2 regions of the Stenotrophomonas sp. YJH_SMC_54 genome follow, and region 2 is predicted to be linked to the other one. Evidence: riboswitches for the same ligand, from Rfam matches in the RefSeq annotation. Region 2 holds a riboswitch; the other holds the start of a gene.
What was found. A riboswitch is a leader RNA that binds a small molecule or an ion and turns the genes downstream of it on or off. The one in region 2 is predicted to bind thiamine pyrophosphate.

Region 1: it holds a riboswitch for thiamine pyrophosphate, as region 2 does, so the genes downstream of both, thiC (phosphomethylpyrimidine synthase ThiC) here and AC5P5S_RS10815 (TonB-dependent receptor) in region 2, are expected to answer to the same signal.

The regions. Positions count from the first base shown of each region.
Region 1 is NZ_JCAFRS010000003.1:133,325-141,222, forward strand. It holds gene AC5P5S_RS04700 (BCCT family transporter) at 430-2,007, opposite strand; TPP riboswitch at 2,228-2,328, shown strand; gene thiC (phosphomethylpyrimidine synthase ThiC) at 2,411-4,255, shown strand; gene AC5P5S_RS04710 (ion channel) at 4,395-5,066, shown strand; gene AC5P5S_RS04715 (winged helix-turn-helix domain-containing protein) at 5,336-7,666, shown strand; gene AC5P5S_RS04720 (helix-turn-helix transcriptional regulator) at 7,781-7,898, shown strand, end outside.
Region 2 is NZ_JCAFRS010000007.1:212,226-220,123, reverse strand. It holds gene AC5P5S_RS10830 (peptidoglycan-binding protein) at 1-843, shown strand, start outside; gene AC5P5S_RS10825 (glycine zipper 2TM domain-containing protein) at 1,088-1,495, shown strand; gene AC5P5S_RS10820 (phosphotransferase enzyme family protein) at 1,621-2,745, shown strand; TPP riboswitch at 2,869-2,964, shown strand; gene AC5P5S_RS10815 (TonB-dependent receptor) at 3,035-5,224, shown strand; gene pnuC (nicotinamide riboside transporter PnuC) at 5,233-5,802, shown strand; gene AC5P5S_RS10805 (hypothetical protein) at 5,907-6,323, opposite strand; gene AC5P5S_RS10800 (Dyp-type peroxidase) at 6,408-7,382, opposite strand; gene AC5P5S_RS10795 (VOC family protein) at 7,506-7,874, opposite strand.

The sequences.
Region 1 (7,898 bases), on a different contig from region 2:
CGGCTGACACCCCCGCCCAGCCCACCCACCCGGCCCCTGACAGTTTCCGTGGCCGCCACCGCAGGAAGAGAAAGAAGAAGATCAAAAGCAAAGACAACAGCAACAGCAACAGCCGCGCGCTGTGGGTTGGGGTCAGATCCGTTTTCCTTCGGAAAACGGATCTGACCCTTTCTTGTTTTCTGATACACCTCATCCACGCATGGCGTGGAAAACCAACCGTCACCGGGAAATTGTCGGAAGCGGGGAGGGGGCCGATGGCGGGACCGTCCACGGCATGGATGCCGTGGCCGAGCCTACAGGGACGTACTTGCGGCGTGTCCCGCCATCGGCCCCCTCCCCGCCAAACCAGCAGAAATCCAGAGCCGCTTTTGAAGTTGTTGTTGCCGTTGCTTGAAAAAAGCGGTGCAGCCGCAGGCTGCAAAACAGCCCTCAATCCTGATCGTGCGCGCGCGCTGCCTCGGCCTGCGTCTCCTCCTGTGCCGCCATCTCGCGTGCAATCCACGCATCGATCATGTGCCGCTGGCGCTGCGCCTGCCGCCGCTCCCGCGTGTACTCCTGGTCCAGCACCCGGTACAGCGACACCATCACCAGCACCATCAGCAGCGCGAATGGCAATGCCGCGATCGTGATCATGCCCTGCAGCGCGTCCAGGCCTCCGGCCAGCAGCAACGCCGCTGCGATCAGTGCCACCGCAATGCCCCAGGCCAGCTTGCGCTTCAACGGTGGGTCGCCAGCCTCGTCGGTGGACATGCTGGCCAGCACCAGGACCGCCGAATCGGCCGAGGTCACGAAGAAGATCATCAGCAGCACCAGCGCGATGCACGACAGCAACAGCGGTAGCGGCATGCTGTCGAACAGTGTGAACAACACCGTCTCGTAGCCATTGCCAAGCGCCTGCACCAGATCGGCGTGGCCGAAGATCTGTGCCCACAACGCAGTGCCGCCGAACACCGCGAACCAGAAGAAGCCCAGCAGCGTCGGTGCGAGCACGACGCCGATCACGAACTCGCGCACGCTGCGGCCGCGCGAGATGCGCGCGATGAACGATCCCACGAACGGCGCCCACGAGATCCACCAGGCCCAGTAGAAGATCGTCCAGTCCGCCACCCAGGTGCTGCCGGAGAACGGTGACATGCGCAGGCTCATCGTCACCAGCTGGTTGAGGTAGGAGCCCAGGGTGGTGGTGAACGTATCGAAGATGAAGCCGGTCGGCCCCAGCACCAGCAGGATGGCTGCCAGCAGGGCAGCCAACGCCAGGTTGAAGTTGGACAGCCACTTCACACCTCGCTCCACGCCACTGGCGGTGGAGGCCATGTACAGCACGAAGGCGACGGCAATGATGGTCATCTGCACGGCGACGGTAGCCTGCACGCTGAAGACGCGTTCGATACCGGCAGCAATCTGGATGGTGCCGAAGCCGAGCGTGGTGGCGACACCGATCGCGGTGGCAACTACGGCGGCGATGTTGACCACCCGACCGATCCAGCCGCGATGGTGGCGGCCGATGATCGGCTGCAGCATGTCGCTGACCAGGCCGCGTCCATTGCGGTTGAACTGGAACCAGGCCATCGCCAGGCCGATCAGTGCGTAGATCGCCCACGGGTGCAGGCCCCAGTGGAAGAACGCATAGCGCATCGATGCGCGCGCCGCATCCAGGCTTTGCGGCGCCAGGCCTTCCGGCGGCTTGCTGAAATGCGAGATGGGCTCGGCCGCACCCCAGAACACCAGGCCGATGCCCATGCCGGCGGCGAACAGCATCGACATCCAGCTGGCACGCGAGAACTCGGGTTCGGCGTCCTCGCCGCCGATGCGCAGGTTGCCGAAGCGGCCGAACGCCAGGTACATCAGGAACACCAGCGCCAGGAACACCACCAGCAGGTACAGCCAGCCGACACTGCGGATGACTTCTGCCAGCATCGACTGGACCACGGTGTTGAAGGGGCCGGGGGCGATACCGGCGAGCAGCACCAGCAGCAGAACCAGTGCGATGGAAACGCGAAACACCATGAAGGAGCTTCTCCGATCAAGGGGGATTGAGGGGAGCGAGCAGAGCTTGCAGCGAAGGGCCGGCGGCATGCAGCACGGACCGGGCAGGAGCCGCGAAGGCGGCGGGGAACGCATCGATCTCAGCAACGCGATGGCGTGCACGTTACTGAACGCGACGTCATGGTTCCGTTAACGAATGGCGATCTGGTCCCGGAGGCGGGCGGTCTATGCTCTAATGCGCACCAAGAAGCGGGGGTACCGGGCCATCTGGCCACGGTTGAGACAGTCCCTTGGAACCTGATCCGGCTCATACCGGCGTAGGGAAGCTTTGCAATGCAGCCGTGCCCGGACTCCGCCCAAGGACCGTCCGTGTGCGGGTGCCGTGCGCCGCCGCTTCGTCCCTGACCTTCCTGGACGATGCCCGATGAACGCACAGCTCTCCGCCCTGCAGCAACAGGCCCAGCAACTCTCCGCATCCGTGACCCGGCCCATTCCCGGCTCGCGCAAGATCCACGTGCCCGGTTCACGCCCGGATCTGCAGGTGCCGATGCGCGAGATCGCGCTGACCCGTACGCCGACGCTGTTCGGCGGCGAAGAGAATGCGCCGGTGACCGTTTACGACACGTCGGGCCCGTACACCGACCCGGAGGTGCGCATCGATCTGTCCGCCGGTTTGCCGGCACTGCGTCGCGGCTGGGTGGAAGAGCGCGGTGATACCGAGCAGCTCGAAGGACTGAGTTCTTCGTTCGGTCGCGATCGCGAGCATGACCCGAAGCTTGACGCGGTGCGTTTCCCCGCGCGCAGCCTGCCACGCCGTGCACGTGCCGGTGCCAACGTCACCCAGATGCATTACGCGCGCCGCGGCATCATCACGCCGGAAATGGAATTCGTCGCCATCCGCGAGAACCAGCGCCTGGACGCGATCCGCGATGCCGGCCTGCTGCAGCAGCACCCGGGCGAGGCCTTCGGTGCGTCGATCCAGAAAGTCATCACCCCGGAGTTCGTGCGCGACGAAATCGCCCGTGGCCGTGCGGTGCTGCCCAACAACATCAACCACCCGGAAAGCGAGCCGATGATCATCGGCCGCAATTTCCTGACCAAGATCAACGCCAACATCGGCAACAGCGCGGTGTCTTCCGGCATCGCCGAGGAAGTGGAGAAGCTGGTGTGGGCGATCCGCTGGGGCGGTGACACGGTGATGGACCTGTCCACCGGCAAGCACATCCACGAGACGCGCGAATGGATCATCCGCAACTCGCCGGTGGCGATCGGTACCGTGCCGATCTACCAGGCCCTGGAGAAGGTTGACGGCCGCGCCGAGGCACTGACCTGGGAGATCTTCCGCGACACCCTGATCGAGCAGGCCGAGCAGGGCGTGGACTACTTCACCATCCACGCCGGCGTGCTGCTGCGCTACGTGCCGCTTACCGCCAAGCGTGTTACCGGCATCGTCAGCCGCGGCGGCTCGATCATGGCCAAGTGGTGCCTGGCGCACCACAAGGAGAACTTCCTCTACACGCATTTCGAAGACATCTGCGAAATCATGAAGGCCTACGACGTGACCTTCTCGCTGGGCGACGGCCTGCGCCCGGGTTGCATCGCTGATGCCAACGACGCGGCGCAGTTCGGCGAACTGGAAACGCTGGGTGAACTGACGAAGATCGCCTGGAAACACGATGTGCAGACCATGATCGAAGGCCCCGGCCACGTGCCGATGCAGCTGATCAAGGAAAACATGGACAAGCAGCTGCGCGAATGCGGCGAAGCGCCGTTCTACACGCTGGGCCCGCTGACGACCGACATCGCGCCGGGCTACGACCACATCACCAGTGCGATCGGCGCGGCGATGATCGGCTGGTTTGGCACGGCCATGCTCTGCTACGTGACGCCGAAGGAACACCTGGGCCTGCCCAACCGCCAGGACGTGCGCGACGGCATCATGGCTTACCGCATTGCCGCGCACGCGGCCGACCTGGCCAAGGGGCATCCGGGCGCACAGGTACGCGACAACGCGCTGAGCAAGGCGCGCTTCGAGTTCCGCTGGGAGGACCAGTTCCACCTGGGCCTGGATCCGGAAAAGGCCAAGGAATTCCACGACGAGACGCTGCCGAAGGACGCGCACAAGCTGGCCCACTTCTGCTCGATGTGCGGACCGCACTTCTGTTCGATGAAGATCACCCAGGACGTGCGCGACTACGCCGAGGCCGGCATGAAGGAGAAGTCGCAGGAGTTCCGTGCTGGCGGGGCCGAGGTCTACCGCCAGGGGTGACGGGTAACGGGTAGTGCCGGCCGCCGGCCGGCATTCCGTCGTGCACGGGACCGGGGAGAGTGCTGGCCAATGGCCGGCACTACCGTTCATCACGCCGCGCCCGGCTATCCTCCGCGCATCGCCCAGGGGAAAGGACGCCATGCCCGTTGCCACGACCACCCGCTGGCTGGCCATCGCCCGCCGCCATCCTTCGGCCTGGCTCCTGGCCGCCCAGTTGATCGCGGTGCTGCTGTATCCCGCCCTCGATGACACCGCCGCTGGCCGGGCGGCGCTGGGCATGTTCGGCATGGCGGTACTCGGCCTGGCGCTGTGGGTGGTCCAGCGCAGTCCGCTGGGAACCTGGCTGGCATTGCTGCTGGCCATTCCATCGGTGGTGTTCTCGCTGGCTGGCGCCCTGCTGGACCGCAGCGCGCTGCTGACCACCGCGCAGCTGCTGGAAAGCCTGCTGTACTTCTATACGGCCGGGGCATTGATCGCCTACATGCTGCAGGACCATCGAGTAACACGCGACGAACTGTTCGCGGCCGGGGCAACCTTCACCCTGCTGGCCTGGGGGTTCGCCTTTGCATTCGCGGTGTGCCAACAGTGGTATCCAGGCAGTTTCCAGGGCGCGACGGCTGGCCCCGAGCGCAGCTGGATGGAGCTGCTTTATCTGAGCTTCAGCTTGTTGTCCGGAGTTGGATTGAGTGACGTCGTGCCGTTGCACCCGCAGGCACGGGCCTTGGTGATGCTCGAACAGTTCGCAGGCGTCATGTATATCGGCCTTGTGGTGTCGCGTCTGGTCGGATTGACCATGCTTCGGCGCATGTGAAAATGAACGCCAGATAAAAATTTCGCGCCCATAAGGGCGCGAATGGTGATGCAGATTATGTGAATGCGTCGGCGAGAGAGAGCCTGAGTGTCGACCCCGTCATAGGCGGGGTAACCGGCTTAGGCTAATATCCGGGGGCGTTATTGTTTTTGCGGTATGCGCCGATGCTTTGTGCGGAATCTGGCTTTTCGATGGCCCTGTCCAGGGACGGTGGGGACGGTATTGCTGGTGAGCCCTGCCCAGGTCCCGTCCCTACTGTATAGCGGAAAATGAACAGCAGCGAACTCACGCCCATTGACGCCGACCGCGTGCAGGTCGGCGACTGTGTCATTACCTTGTCCTCGCGTGAGGTCGAGGTTGAAGGCGCGCGCCGTCCGCGGCGGCTGACGCCGAAAGCGCTGGGCGTACTTCGCGTGTTGATGCGGCAGCCTGGGCGCGTGGTCACCCGTGAAGAGCTGTTTGCCGAGGTCTGGCCCGATACGTTGCCGACCAATGACGTGCTGACCCAGGCCGTCACCCAGCTGCGCAAGGCGTTCGCCAACGACGACGACAATGGCCAGGCCTACATCGAGACCATCGCCAAGAGCGGCTATCGGCTGCTGGTACCGGTGCAGGCGCTGGACGACGTCGAGCCGGCGGCGGAAGTGGACGCGCTGGCCGTTGCGGATGTGATGCCGTCGCCGGACGGTGCCGGCACGATTCCGGCGCTGGCCGTGCCGGCAGCGCCTTCACGCCGGCGCGGCTGGCGCCAGCTGCGCCGCCAGCTGTTGTGGGTGCTGGGTGTGATGATGCTGGCCGCGCTGCTGGTCATGGCCACATTGTTGCTGCGGCGCGGGCCGGATCCGAGTTCACCGGTGGATGCAGCGGTCGAGAACGGCGTGCGGGTGATCGGCAGCCCGCAGCGTCCCTATCGCCTGATCACCGCCACCAGTGGTTTTGAAACCTATCCCACACTTTCGCCGGACGGCTCCCAGGTGGCCTACGAAGGCGCCAACGAGGATGGCGCCGGAGGTGGTGTGATCAAGGTGCAGACCTCGGGCAATGCGCCGGCCCGGCAGCTGGCGCTGCCGCCCAAGGGGGCCAGTGACCGTTTCCCGAGCTGGTCACCGGACGGGCGCGAGATCGCTTTTGCCCGCTTTGGAGCCGACGGCGGTTGCCAGGTGCTGATCGCCAGCGCCACTGGCGGCGGCGTGCGCCAGGCGACCCGTTGCGATGGAACCGAGCTGCTCAGCTTCGACTGGACACCGGATGGCCGCGGCCTGGTCTTTGGCAGCATGGTGGGCCGCTATGCCCATCGCGGCATCCGTGTGCTCGACCTGGCCAGCGGCCAGTGGCGGGCGTTGGACTACGCGGTCGATCAGGATGATTTTGACTACGCGCCACGCTACTCGCCCGACGGCAAGTGGCTGGTGTTCGTGCGCAATCCACAGATGGGCGACCTGTGGCGGATGCCGGCCGCAGGCGGTGAGCTGGAGCAGTTGACCAACGAATCCGCCGAACAGCGTGGCTGGGCTTGGCTGGGCGATGGGCGCAGCATCGTGTTCGGCCGGCGCGTGGACAGCGAGGTGCGGTTGTACTACCTGGACGTGGAGCGCCGCACCTTGCGTGATGCCGGCCTCGACGACGCACAGTGGCCTGCGGTGTCGCGCCACGGCGACGTGCTGGCCTTCGTTCACCGCCGTGCCCAGTTCGGCGTGTTCAAGGTGCCGATGGCCGGCGGCAGCGCCGAGCGGCTGTTCGCGTCCAGCGGGCGCGACGGGCAGCCGATGGCGGCGCCCGACGGTCGCCAGCTGGTCTTCACCTCCGATCGTTCCGGCAGTTTCGCGCTGTGGTGGGCGGACATGCAGCGGCCCGACTCACTGCGGCCGATCGAGGGCCTGCGTCCGGAGGGGCGGCAGGCGCCGGACTGGTCGGCCGACAGCCGCCAGCTGCTGGTGGTCGGGCGTGACGAGCATGGGCGTACCGTTGTCTACGAGATCGCCCCGCGCGACGAGCACCTGCAACCGCTGCCGGTTCCGGTGGATCAGCCGCTGCAGGCCCTGTACGGGGCAACCCCGGAGCAGCTGCTGGTAGTCGAGCGCGATGCAGAGCAACGCACCCGGTTGAGCCTGTTCGATCGCAGCGTGACCCCCTGGCGCCGCCTGGCCAGTATCGACGGCGTCTCCCAGGCGCGTTTCGATCGCGGCGATGGCCGCGTGCTGTTCACACGCCTGGCGTCCGGCGGCTTGTGGTCGGTGGATGCGGCACTGTCCCCGGCCAGCGTGCAGCAGGTCAGTGAAGACCGGCCCAGCCGATGGCGCTATCGCACCTGGACGGTGGCGGGCACCGGAGGCATCGGGTATCTCGGCAACTCGACCGAATGCGGTACGACCTTGATCCATATCCAGGCCGGCACCGAAGCCCCCGAGCGCTGCCTGGACCGGCAGCGGCTCAGTGCGGGCAACGGCATCAGTGCCAGCGCCGATGGCCGGGATCTGTATGTCGCCCTGGCGGTCAGCGATGGTGCCGACATCGGCGTCATGCAGCTGCCCCGGTCGACGCCGGCACTGTTCCCGGCCTTTCTCAAGTCGTTGATCCTGAAGAAAAATATCTCTTCGTGATTTTTTCGTGGAGTTCTCGCCGCGAATTCGTGGCGATCTCGGCGGATTTTCCTGACGGGCTGACGCCTGATTAGGCAAAACGGAAGCCTGTATCAGGCAAACCCGTGGTGCTCCATGCGTCAACTCTCGCTGGCCGATCGTGGCCAAACCGTCTCCCTCGACAAGGCGCTGGACGATCTCGCGCCGACCTGCATGGGCGTGGCCCGGCTCGGCAGCCTGCAGACCGCAGGGT
Region 2 (7,898 bases):
CGCGACCCCACCACCGACAAGCTGCTGATCAGCCAGTCCTCCGGCAGCAAGGGCGTGCACACCATGCCGGTCGAGGACTACCTCAAGCAGGTGAAGGACCACCCGAACTGGAAGCTGTACGCCTCCGATCCACTGTCCAAGGCGCGCGACCTGCTGGAAAACCGCACCCCATCGCACGAGCAGGCCCAGGGCAAGCCTGCCGCCGAGCACAAGGCCGCTGCCACGCCGCACGCCGAACTGTACAAGCAGGGCGCGCACAGCGAAGGCGTGCGCAAGGTGCAGGAACAGCTGGGACATCTGGGCTACGTCGGTGCCGACGGCAAGCCGCTGGTCGAGGATGGCCGCTTCGGCCGCAACACCGACGCGGCGGTGCGCCAGCTGCAGAAGGACAACGGCCTGGTGGCCGACGGCATTGTCGGGGCGAAGACGCTGGAGGCCATCAAGGAAGCCCGCGAGCGCCCGCTGCTGAACGACGAACGGCACCCGCGCAATCCGCTCTTCATCCAGGCCAGCAAGGGTCTGGAACTGTTGCCGGCCGGCACCTTCAAGGATCGCCACGCGCTGGAAAGCGCCGCCGCGGCCCTGACCAAGGAGGCGCATGCCGCCGGCCTGCAGCGCATCGACACGGTGGTGCCCAGCCCGAACGGTGAACGCCTGTTTGCCGTGCAGGGCACGATCGGTGACCCGGCGGCCAGCCGCGTGGCGGTGGAGGCCCGAGCCGCCAGCGAGCAGAGCATCGCGCTCAGTAGCGGTGCCGTGCAGGGCGCGCCTAACGTGCTGCACCAGCAGCAGGACGCCCAGCAGGAGCAGGCCCGGCAGGCACAGAAGGCGATGGGCGTCTAAGCCTGCAACGCCTTGGCAGAGAAGGGAGGGCCACGTCCGCGTGGCCTTTTCCCTTTCTGCCAGCTGAGCGGCCGAGGCCGCTTTCAGCCTTGCTTCATGCCGCCTGCCGCTAGATGAATGCGCAAGCCGCACGGTGGACCAGGCAATGTTCCGGCAATGTTGGAACGTCAGCGTGGTCTCCACGGCAGCCGGGGCGCCCGCGCCCTCCTGCCCAGCGTGGCATGCACCTCACAGGAGAACGAACATGCTCAGTACTTCCACACTCAGCTTCCGTGGTCTGGCGATGGCCCTGGCACTGGTGGCCGGTGTCGCCGTGGTCAGCGATGCCAGCGCGATGTCGAGGAAGGACAAGCGCACCCTGGTCGGCGCCGTGGTCGGTGGCGTGGCCGGCAACCTGCTCTCCAACGGCGATCCCGCTGCCACCGTCGGCGGCGCCGTGGCCGGCGGCGCGATCGGCAACCTGACCACCTCCGACCGCCGCGACCGCCGTTACTACGACAATCGCCGTTACGACGACCGCTACGATCGCCGTTACGACCGTGGCTACTACCGCAGCGGCTACTACGACCGCGGTGATGACCGTCGCTGGCAACGCGAGCGCTACTACGACAACCGCTACTACCACGACCGCGGTCGCCATCGCGGCTGGTAAGCAGCGCGGCATCTTCCATGCCGATGCACGGACGGGCGGGTCGATGACCCGCCCGTTTGCGTTGGCCGCGTGCATGGCGTTGAATGCGCAGCCTTGGATGTGACTTTCCCCACTGGGGCTGCGGCATGACTTCTTCCTCCCACCGCGTGCAGGGCCTCAACAACGACGAGGTCGCTGCCGACTGGCCACCGATCAGCGCGGCGGACATCGCGTGGCTGCGCCAGCACTACCCGCAGCTGGACGAGCGCAGCCAACCGCGCTGGCACAGCCCGCGGCCGCTGTCGGCTGCCGCCATCGTCAACGGCGCGAACGGAGCGGTGTTCATCAAGCGCCACCACCACAGCGTGCGCAGTGCGGCCTGCCTGGAAGAAGAACACCACTTCATCGCCCATCTCGCCGCCGCCGGCGTGCCGGTAGTACAGGTGCTGCCGGCCACCGATGGCCACACTGCCGTCGAGCATGGCGAATGGACGTTCGAGCTGCATGCGGTTGGCGTCGGTGAGGACCTGTATCGCGACGCGGTGTCGTGGTCGCTGCTGACCGATATCGCGCAGGCCCGTGAAGCCGGACGCGCACTCGCACAACTGCACCGTGCCGCAGCCAGCTACTACGCGCCCCAGCGCAGCACCCATGTGCTGGTCGCGCGCGACGATCTGATCCGCGCCGACGATCCGGTCGCGGCCATCAAGGCAGGGCTGCACGAGCGCCCCGGGCTGGCCCGCTATGTCGCGCGCATTCCGTGGGAAGCGCAGCTGCAGCGTGACGTGTTGCCGTGGCATGCGGGCCTGGCCAGGCGCCTGCGCGACGAGCCGCGGCTGTGGGCCCACAACGACTGGCATGTTTCCAACCTGCTGTGGCGCGATGGGCAGATCAGCACCGTGCTGGATTTCGGCCTGGCCTCGCCCACCAGCGCACTGTTCGACCTCGCCACCGCGATCGAGCGCAACGCGGTGGCGTGGCTGGAGCTGGAGCGCGGCATGGAGGCGGTGCGCATCGATATCGCGCTGGCCCTGCTCGACGGCTACCGCCAGGTACTGCCGCTGTCGGCGGCACGCGTGCACCTGCTGGCCGACCTGCTGCCGATGGTCCATTTCGACTTCGCACTGTCCGAAGTGGAGTACTTCGAAGGCGTCACCGGCTCGACCGCCAATGCCGACGTCGCGTGGCAGCCCTTCATGCTGGGGCATCCGGCGTGGTTCCACAGCGCGCCGGGACAGGCACTGCTGCAGGCGCTGCACGCGGCGGCGTGACCCGGTTGGCGCACCATTGGGGTCAGATCCCTTTCCTGCGGAAAGGGATCTGACCCCGCAGCCTGGACCCCGCAGCCTGAAGGACGCCGGCTCGCAAATCCGTACCATTTGTAGTGAAATGGTCACCTGAAGCGGGGGTGCCTGGATCTGCCAGGCTGAGAGAGTCCCTTGGAACCTGATCCGGTTTGCACCGGCGTAGGGAGCTTTGAGCCGCAGCCACACCCCCATCATGGGCCGGTGCACCTGCGCGCCGTCGCTTCGTCTCCCTTGTTGTCCGAAGACGAACCGAATGAACCGCTGCCTGCGCCCCACCCTGCTCTCCCTCGCCCTCTGCGCTGCGCTGCCACTGCACGCCAGCGAGGCCGATGCGTCCCCTGATGCGGCTGCCACCGGCGCCGAGCGCTCGCCCACCGAACTGGCGGCGGTACGCGTGCAGGCCGGCAAACCGAAGGCCGATACCTCACGCGTGAACGCCTTCGGTGGCGGCAGCTGGAAGGACACGCCGGCCTCGGTGAACGTGCTTGAGCGCGATTACCTGGACCGTCGCCAGGTGCGTTCGCTGTCCGAGCTGGCCAGCAACGATGCCTCGCTGGGTGATGCGTATGCGCCGGTGGGTTACTACCAGAACATCGCCATCCGTGGCTTCGCCCTGGACGCCGCCACCGGCTACCGCTTCAACGGCCTGTCCATCGCCGGCGAACAGCGCCTGGCGCTGGAGAACGTGCAGTCGGTGGAGATCCTCAAGGGTGAAGCCGGCCTGGCCGCAGGCGTGATGGCGCCGGGCGGCATCATCAACTACATCGGCAAGCGCCCGGCCGAAGTGCGCACCGCCACGCTCGGTACCGATTCGGAAGGCTCGCGCTACGTCGCCGTCGATGTCGGCCACTGGATCACCCCGCGTTTCGGCCTGCGCCTGAATGCCGCATGGGATTCCAGCAACTCCTATGTCGAGCACGCCGACGGTCGCCGCAACTTCTACTCGCTGGCCGCCGACTGGCTCATTGGCGAACGCGGCAAGCTGGAAGTGGATGCCAACTACCAGACCAGCTCGCAGCGTTCGGTGTCCGGCTACCAGCTGCTGGGCGCACGCGACCTGCCGCGTGGCGTCGACCGCGAACACCTGCTGGGTTACCAGCCGTGGCAGCGCCCGGTGGATATCGCCAGCACCAACATCACCGCGCTGCATACCTACGACTTCAACGAGGCCTGGCAGTCGCGCATCTCGGTCGGCCACAGCCGTTCGGTGATCGATGACAACGTCGCCTTCGCCTACGGCTGCTACTACGCCGTGCTGTGCGCCGATGGCAGCGTGCCGGGCAACTACTTCGCGCCCAACGGCGACTATGACGTCTACGACTACCGCAGCCCGGACGACACCCGTCGCAACCAGCAGGCCCGTGCCGAGCTGCGTGGCCGCTTCGAGACCGGCAGCGTCGGCCATGAGCTGACCGTCGGTGCCGACTACTTCCGGCGCACCGTGGACAAGCGCCCGAGCGTCAACGAGTACGTCGGCACCAGCAACATCCACGAAGCACCGGTGCCGGTGTTCGCGCCGTCGCCGAAGATGCCGGGCCCGTCCGCACGTCGCCTGGACAGCCGCCAGACCGCGTTCTTCGCGCTGGACCGGATCAGCTTCGGCGATGACTGGCAGTGGCTGGCCGGTGGCCGCTTCGTGCGCCTGGACGAGCGTGCCTACGACAAGCGTGGCACCCCGCAGCGGCACAGCCGCCTGTCGCGCTTCCTGCCGCAGACTGCGGTGGTGTGGAAGGCCACCGACCAGCTCAACGCCTATGCCAGCTACGTGCGCGGCATTTCGCTGGGCCAGGAAGCGCCGTTCTGGACCAGCAACGCCGACACCTTCCTGCCGTCGGTGCAGTCGCGGCAGCTGGAAGTGGGCGTGAAGTACGTGCCGGTCGAGGCGCTGACCCTGGGCGCGGCGGTGTTCCGCATTTCGCAGCCGTACCAGTACGCCAAGCCCGACAACAGCGACGTCGGCTACACCTTCGTCGAGGAAGGCACCCAAACCCACACCGGCCTGGAGCTGACCGCCAACGGCCAGCTGACCGACGCGCTGCAGATCGTGGCCAGCGCCAGCGTGCTGCAGGCGCGCGCGCGCGACACCGGTACCCCGGCCTATGAAGGCCATCAGCTGGTGAACGTGCCGAAGGTGCGCGCCAGCGTGCACGTAGCCTACGCGCTGCCGTTCGTGCAGGGCCTGGACGTGACCGGCGGCTGGCGCTATGCCAGTGCCAACGTGGCCCGCGCCGACGGTGGCGTGCGCGCACCCGACTATTCAGTGTTCGACGCTGGCCTGCGTTTCCAGCATCGCCTGCGTGAGCGCGCAGTGACCTGGAACCTGTCGGTGGACAACGTGTTCAACCGCTTCTACTGGCGCGATACCGGCAGCAGCGGCGGTGACTACTACCTGTTCCCCGGCGCACCGCGACAGGCCCGCCTGTCGGTGACGTTCGCGCTGTGAGCGGCGTGATGCTCGAGTGGACCGCCGCACTGTGCAGCATCCTCGGCGTCTGGCTGATGGCCCGGCGCCGGCTGGCGGCGTGGCCGGTGGGCCTGCTGTCGGTGGCGCTGTATGGCCTGGTGTTCGCCGAGGCCAAGCTGTACTCGGACACCCTGCTGCAGATCGCCTTCGGTGGTTTCCTGGTCTATGGCTGGCTCAACTGGCGGCAGCATGCCGCCGATGAAGGCAGCATCCGCATCGTGCCGCTGGCACGCGGCATGCTGCTGCGCGACCTGGCCATCGGCCTGTGCGGTGGCGTGGTGCTGGGTGCAGCCATGCACAGCTTCACCGACGCTGCCCTGCCGTGGTTGGATGCGCTGCTGACCGGTCTGAGCCTGGTCGGGCAATGGTGGCAGGCCCGCCGCCACGTGGCCTGCTGGTGGGTGTGGATCGCAGTGGACGTGGTCTATGTGGGTGCGTACCTGTTCAAGTCGCTGCACGTGACCGCCGCGCTGTACGTGTTCTTCCTCGGCCTGGCCGTGTTCGGCCTGCGCGCATGGAGCGCCGCCGCTCGCGAGCCACAGGTGGCAACGCAGTAGAGCCACGCCATGCGTGGCTGGGCTACCGGTAGTCGCCAACCTTGGCTGGCGTGCGTGCCGACCAAGGTCGGCATCTACCCAGAACATCCACGCATGGCGTGGATCTACTGGGTAAGCACCAAACCCAGCCGCAGCGGCTGGCGCATGTCGGCCGGTGGCACGGCCTGCAGGGGTGCACTCTGCAGGGTCGCGCGCAGGTCGGCGTCGACCTGGGCATCGCCCAGGCTGTCGAATTCCAGCTTCGAGATGCGGCCATCCGCCGCGATCCACACGCTCACCGGTAGCGGCGTCGGTGCGTCCGGATGTGCCTGCAGCCATTCCAGCACGCGCTGCGCCTGCGGGTCCTGCTCCTGCTGCAGGCGCTGCTGCAGCTGCCCCCCCACGGCGGCGGCATAGGCCATCCAGTGTGCAGGAGCTTCCTGCGCGGAAACGCTGGCACTCCCCAGTGCCAACGCGCCGAACAACGCGGCCAGTGGCCGCCACCAGCGGCGTGCACCGGTTGTGTTCCTTGCCATCGCCATCGCCCGCCCCTGCGCTCTCATCCAACGGCTGATGGTCGGCGCGGTAGATGACAGGCAGATGGCGGCCGCTGCTACCCGGCGCGATCAGTCGCCCAGGTCGGCCAGCACCTTGCGCGAGGGCGCGAAGAAGGTCACGCCGGTGGTGGCGGTGGAGAAATCAAGGATGCGGTCATGCAGCGGTGCGGGATTACCGATGAACATGCGCTCGAGCATCTTCTCGATCACCCACAGGCGGCGCGTGTAGCCGATGAAGTAGGTGCCGTACTCGCCGCGACCCGGGTTGGCGAACGGCATGTTGTCGCGCAGGATCTCGTGCTCGCCGTCGGCATCCTCGATGGTGCACAGCGTCTTGTGCGACTTCTGCGCATCGGCCGGCGCATCGTCCAGCTCGATGTTGTCGTGCTTGGTGCGGCCGATGATCGCTTCCTGCGCTTCGGTCTTCTGCGCGCGCCAGGCATCAAGATTGTGCAGGTACTTCTGCACCACCACGTAACTGCCGCCGGCATGCTCCGGGTCTTCCTCGCCCACGATGGTGGCTTCCGGCAGCGACAGCCCTTCCGGGTTGGCGGTGCCGTCAACGAAATCGAGCAGGTCGCGGCCATCGAAATAGCGGAAGCCGGCCACGTCATCGACCGTCTCCACCGCATCGCCAAAGGCCATCAGCAGGTTGCGCTCGAACGCCACGATCAGGTCCATGGTACGTGCGCGGATGTGGTACAGCAGGTCGCCCGGCGTGGACACGGCCGTGTGGGTCGCGCCCTTGATCTCGCGGAACGGCTGCAGCTCACGCGGTGGCGTGGTGCCCACCAGCGGCTTCCACACGCGGTGGCCGATGGCCACGTTGCAGGTGAAGGTGCGTTCGATCTCGCGGATGGCGGTGTTCTTGATCAGGTCGTCGGTGCTGGCCAGCACCTCGCGTGCCTTGGCGATCGACGCCTCGTCATCCTTCACCTTCAGCACCAGAAACGCCGCCGAATGGGTCAGTGGCGCGGTGATCTGCTGCGGCTCGTTGTCGAGCGTGTGGTTGACGGCGGTGATCGGTGCGGGCTGGGAGTTCACGGCGGTTCCTGCTGGCTTGAGGCGGACGCATCGCGTGTGGCGATGTGCGGGCGATCATAGCGGAACCGCCTGACCGGGGACGGAGCGGTTCTCGTTCCGTCCACCGGCGAAGCTACGAAGGCCTCAGTCCACATCACTCCAGACCGCCAGTTCGTAGCCATCCAGATCGCGGAAGTGGAAGCGGCGACCACCCGGGAAGGCGAACACCGCCTGCACCACCTCGCCACCGGCGGCCACTACGCGTTGCTGGGCATCGGCCAGGTCCGCGCAGTAGAGGATCACCAGCGGTCCTCCCTGGGCGCGCACCGGCACGTCAGACACGAAGCCACCTTTCAGACGGCCGTCGTCGAACTCGGTGTAGGCCGTGCCGTAGTCCGTGAAGCGCCAGCCGAACACCTCGCCGTAGAAGCGCTTGCTACGGTCAATGTCGGCGACGTTGAATTCGATGTTGTCGATGCGGCGTTCGGCATCGTGGGGCGCGGCAGGATTCATGGCGAGGCTCCGTGGTGGGAGCCC